Regions from separate parts of the Rhizobacter sp. P2_H2 genome, predicted to be linked through region 2. Evidence: riboswitches for the same ligand, from Rfam matches in the RefSeq annotation. Region 2 holds a riboswitch; the other holds the start of a gene.
The links. A riboswitch is a leader RNA that binds a small molecule or an ion and turns the genes downstream of it on or off. The one in region 2 is predicted to bind S-adenosylhomocysteine.

Region 1 (2,386 bases), on a different contig from region 2:
CTTGATGTCGGGAACCAGGACGTGATGACGCAGTTTCAACCCAGCGCCAGCAGCGCCTGAACGAACTCGGCGAACCCTTCGCCTCGGGGGCTGCGCGTCAGGTACGCCGGCCAGGTGTGCAGCCGATCGGCGAACTGCATCAGGTTCGCGACCCCCACGCTGACCGGGAAGTGCCCGAACATCGCCTGGTCGTTCGTCGAATCGCCGACGTAGGCCCAGGCGGGGGTCTCGGCATCGAGCGAACGCCCGAGCAGCCGTTGCACGATCCAGCGCGCGCCGCTCAGCTTGTCGTGCTCGCCGTACCAGCCGTTGATGTGGATCGAGCTGACGGTGGCGTTCATGCCTTCGCTGCGCATCACCTGCAGCACCGCGTCGATCTGCGGCTGCGTGAGGTGGGCGAACTCGCTGTGGTCGATCGCGATGTCGGTGACGCGGCCGGCGCTGTCCTGCGCGAGCGTCGTGCCAGGCACCTCGGCGAGCACGCGTTGCGCGGTGCGCCGCAGCCGCAGCGTGTTGCGGGCGCGGGTGGCCTCGTCCTGCGCGTACTCGATCTGCAGGTGGCCGGCCGCGTTGCGGAATAGCGCGACTGCGCCGTTCTCCGCGACGATCGCATCGATTGGCCAGTCGCGCGCAAACGGCTCGCTCCAGCCCATCGACCGGCCGGTGATCGCGATGACCGGCAGCCCGGCGTCGCGCAGCGCCTGCAAGGCCGCCAGCGCTTCGGGCTCGATCGCGCCGTCGCGCGTCAGCGTGTCGTCGATGTCGGTCAGCACGCCGCGCACGCTGCGGGCCAGCTCGGGGCTCAGTTCTGAAAGGGGGCGAGGGCGGGGTGCGATGTCAGACATGCCCTGCAGTCTTGCACGACCCGCGGGCATACCGCACGCCACAACGCACGCAACGCACTGGAATCCGCCCGATCCGGCGACTACAATCCCTGCACTTTCCGAGGAGCGTTGCAAGGCCGCCTGTCGCCACGACAGCCGCCCCAGGCTCGGGAATTCAATTGCAACCGCGCTCACCCGCACGATCGTCCCTCGTGGGTGAGTCTCTGAACTGCCAACGGCGATGCGCGTGCGGGTCCCTTTCAATGGAGCCCGACATGAACGCTGTTCTCAAGCCTTCCCAAGACCACGCCATCGCCGACATCTCGCTTGCCGCCTGGGGCCGCAAGGAGATCCGCATCGCCGAGACCGAGATGCCCGGCCTGATGGCCATCCGCGAGGAATTCGCGAAGGCGCAGCCGCTGAAGGGCGCGCGCGTCACCGGCTCGCTGCACATGACGATCCAGACCGCCGTGCTGGTCGAGACGCTGCAGGCGCTGGGCGCCCAGGTGCGCTGGGCCTCGTGCAACATCTTCTCGACGCAGGACCACGCCGCCGCCGCGCTGGTCGAGAAGGGCACCCCGGTGTTCGCCTACAAGGGCGAGAACCTGACCGACTACTGGGATTACACGCACCGCATCTTCGACTTCGGCCCGAAGGGTTCCGACGGCGAAGGCCCGAACATGATTCTCGACGACGGCGGCGATGCGACGCTGCTGATGCACCTGGGCCAGCGCGCCGAGAAGGACATCAGCGTGCTGGACAAGCCCGGCAGCGAGGAAGAGACCTGCCTGTTCGCGAGCATCAAGGCCAAGCTCGCGCAGGACCCGACCTGGTACACCCGCAAGAGCGCGCAGATCCAGGGCGTGACCGAAGAGACCACCACCGGTGTGCACCGCCTGAAGGAAATGAGCGCGAAGGGCACGCTGCTGTTCCGCGCGATCAACGTGAACGACTCGGTCACGAAGAGCAAGTTCGACAACCTGTACGGCTGCCGCGAATCGCTGGTCGACGGCATCAAGCGCGCCACCGACGTGATGATCGCCGGCAAGGTGGCCTGCGTGGCCGGCTATGGCGACGTGGGCAAGGGCTCGGCCCAGGCGCTGCGCGCGCTGAGCGCCCAGGTGTGGGTGACCGAGATCGACCCGATCAACGCGCTGCAGGCCGSGATGGAAGGCTACAAGGTCGTGACGATGGAGTACGCCGCCGACAAGGCCGACATCTTCGTGACGACCACCGGCAACAAGGGCGTGATCCGCCACGAGCACATGCTCGCGATGAAGGACCAGGCGATCGTCTGCAACATCGGCCACTTCGACAACGAGATCGACATCGCGGCGATCGAGAAGTACGAATGGGAAGAGATCAAGCCGCAGGTCGACCACGTGATCTTCCCGGACGGCAAGCGCATCATCCTGCTGGCCAAGGGCCGCCTCGTGAACCTCGGCTGTGGCACCGGCCACCCGAGCTTCGTGATGAGCTCGAGCTTCGCCAACCAGACGATCGCGCAGATCGAGCTGTTCACGCGGCCCGAGAAGTACCAGGTCGGCCAGGTCTACGTGCTG
Region 2 (2,386 bases):
ATCAGCTGCTACCCGAATGCGGGCCTGCCGAACCCGATGAGCGACACCGGCTTCGACGAGACGCCGGAGATCACCGGCAGCCTGGTCGAGGAGTTCGCGCGCGCCGGCTTCCTGAACATCGCCGGAGGGTGCTGCGGCACGACGCCGGCGCACATCGCCGAGATCGCGAAGCGGGTCGGCGCGTACCGGCCGCGCTCGCGGCACGATCCGTTGTTCTCAGGATTGCTGGCCGCGTAGCCCGGCTACTTGCTGCCTGAGCGCACCGCCCGTTCGCCGATCAGGATCTCGACGCGCCGGTTCGCCGCGCGGCCGGCCTCGTCGTCGTTGCTGCCGACCGGGTCGCGCGAGCCGCGACCGGCCACGCCGATCTTCACTGGCGACAGGCCGCGCGCCACCAGCCAGTCGCGCGCACTCGCCGCACGGTCCAGCGACAGCGCATCGTTGCCGGCCGCCGAGCCCTTGCTGTCGGTGTGGCCGACGATGCGCAGCTCCAGCTGCGGCTGGCTGCGCAGCACCGCTGCCACCTTGTCCAGCAGCCCGGTGGCGACCGGCTTCAGCGCCGAGCGGTTCGGCTCGAACGCGACATCGCCCGGCAGCGWGAGCCACAGTCGCTCGTCGGTCGTGCGCGCCAGCGCCATCGGCGTGCCGTTCAGGCTGGAGGCCAGTTGCCGCTCGACCGCCTCCATCTGCGGCGACCAGCTGCGCGCCGCGCCGGAGGCCGCCTGGCCATAGACCGGGCCCGGCGCGGAGCCGGGCACCGAGGGCGCCGGCGCCGGCAGCGGCTTGACCTGCGGCGCGCCGCAGGCAACCAGCAGCGCGGCAACCGCGACGGAGAGAGCGAGGAATCGTGTGTTGTTGTTCACGGCAGAAGCAGTCCAGTCGTGGATCCCGGATTGGACACGCTCCGTGCACCACGACCGCATCAGGGGCTTGCCGAGTTGTAACCAAGCCGCTCACGGGGCCTGGCCGCATAAAATGCGCCTCTCCAAGGAGCGTTGCGACGGCGGCCCATCGGGCTGCCGCCAGGCTTGGAAGCTTGCAACCACGCTCACCCCTCGCATGATGAATCCGCATGCGCCCCGGGTGAGCTCCGGGGCGGTGCCAGCCGACCCGCCATGACCGCCTCCGCCTCTCTGTCGTCGCCGACGTCTACCGCCCGTCCCGTTCCGCCGATGAAGCTGTCCGGGCTGGAACCGGTGCTCATCGGGCAAGGCAGCCTGTTCGTCAACATCGGCGAGCGCACCAACGTCACCGGCTCGAAGGCCTTCGCGCGGATGATCCTGAACGGCGAATTCGAGCAGGCGCTCAGCGTGGCGCGCCAGCAGGTCGAGAACGGCGCCCAGGTGATCGACATCAACATGGACGAGGCGATGCTCGACAGCAAGGCGGCGATGGTGCGCTTCCTGAACCTGATCGCCAGCGAGCCCGAGATCGCGCGCGTGCCGATCATGATCGACAGCTCGAAGTGGGAGGTCATCGAGGCCGGCCTGAAGTGCATCCAGGGCAAGGGCATCGTCAACTCGATCTCGATGAAGGAGGGCGTCGAGCCCTTCATCCACCAGGCGAAGCTGGTGCGCCGCTACGGCGCCGCGGCCGTGGTGATGGCCTTCGACGAGAAGGGCCAGGCCGACACCTTCGAGCGCAAGGTCGAGATCTGCGAGCGCGCCTACCGGATGCTGGTCGACGAGGTCGGCTTCCCGCCGGAAGACATCATCTTCGACCCGAACATCTTCGCGATCGCGACCGGCATCGAGGAGCACGACAACTACGCGGTCGACTTCATCAACGCGACGCGCTGGATCAAGCAGAACCTGCCCGGCGCCAAGGTGTCGGGCGGCGTCTCGAACGTGAGCTTCAGCTTCCGCGGCAACGAGCCGGTGCGGGAAGCCATCCACACCGTGTTCCTGTACCACGCGATCCAGGCCGGCATGGACATGGGCATCGTCAACGCCGGCATGGTCGGCGTGTACGACGACCTCGAGCCGACGCTTCGCGAGCGCGTCGAAGACGTGGTGCTGAATCGCCGCCCCGACGCCGGTGAGCGGCTCATCGAGATCGCCGAGACCGCCAAGGGCGCCGCCAAGGACGACAGCGCCAAGCTCGCCTGGCGTGCCAAGCCGGTGCGCGAGCGCCTGAGCCATGCGCTGGTGCACGGCATCAACGACTTCATCACCGAAGACACCGAAGAGGTGTACCAGCAGATCAAGGCCGGCGGCGGCCGCCCGCTGCACGTGATCGAAGGCCCGCTGATGGACGGCATGAACGTCGTCGGCGACCTGTTCGGCCAGGGCAAGATGTTCCTGCCGCAGGTGGTCAAGAGCGCGCGCGTGATGAAGCAGGCGGTGGCCCACCTGCTGCCCTACATCGAGGAAGAGAAGCGGCTGCT

Region 1: another riboswitch for S-adenosylhomocysteine. It lies ahead of ahcY (adenosylhomocysteinase); the one in region 2 lies ahead of metH (methionine synthase).

Annotation. Positions count from the first base shown of each region.
Region 1 covers NZ_JBFUFP010000023.1:12,754-15,139, reverse strand. The annotation lists gene AC1D15_RS03655 (hypothetical protein) at 1-25, shown strand, start outside; gene AC1D15_RS03650 (HAD-IIB family hydrolase) at 36-845, opposite strand; S-adenosyl-L-homocysteine riboswitch at 940-1,024, shown strand; gene ahcY (adenosylhomocysteinase) at 1,100-2,386, shown strand, end outside.
Region 2 covers NZ_JBFUFP010000071.1:2,446-4,831, forward strand. The annotation lists gene AC1D15_RS07120 (homocysteine S-methyltransferase family protein) at 1-237, shown strand, start outside; gene AC1D15_RS07125 (OmpA family protein) at 243-863, opposite strand; S-adenosyl-L-homocysteine riboswitch at 982-1,057, shown strand; gene metH (methionine synthase) at 1,116-2,386, shown strand, end outside.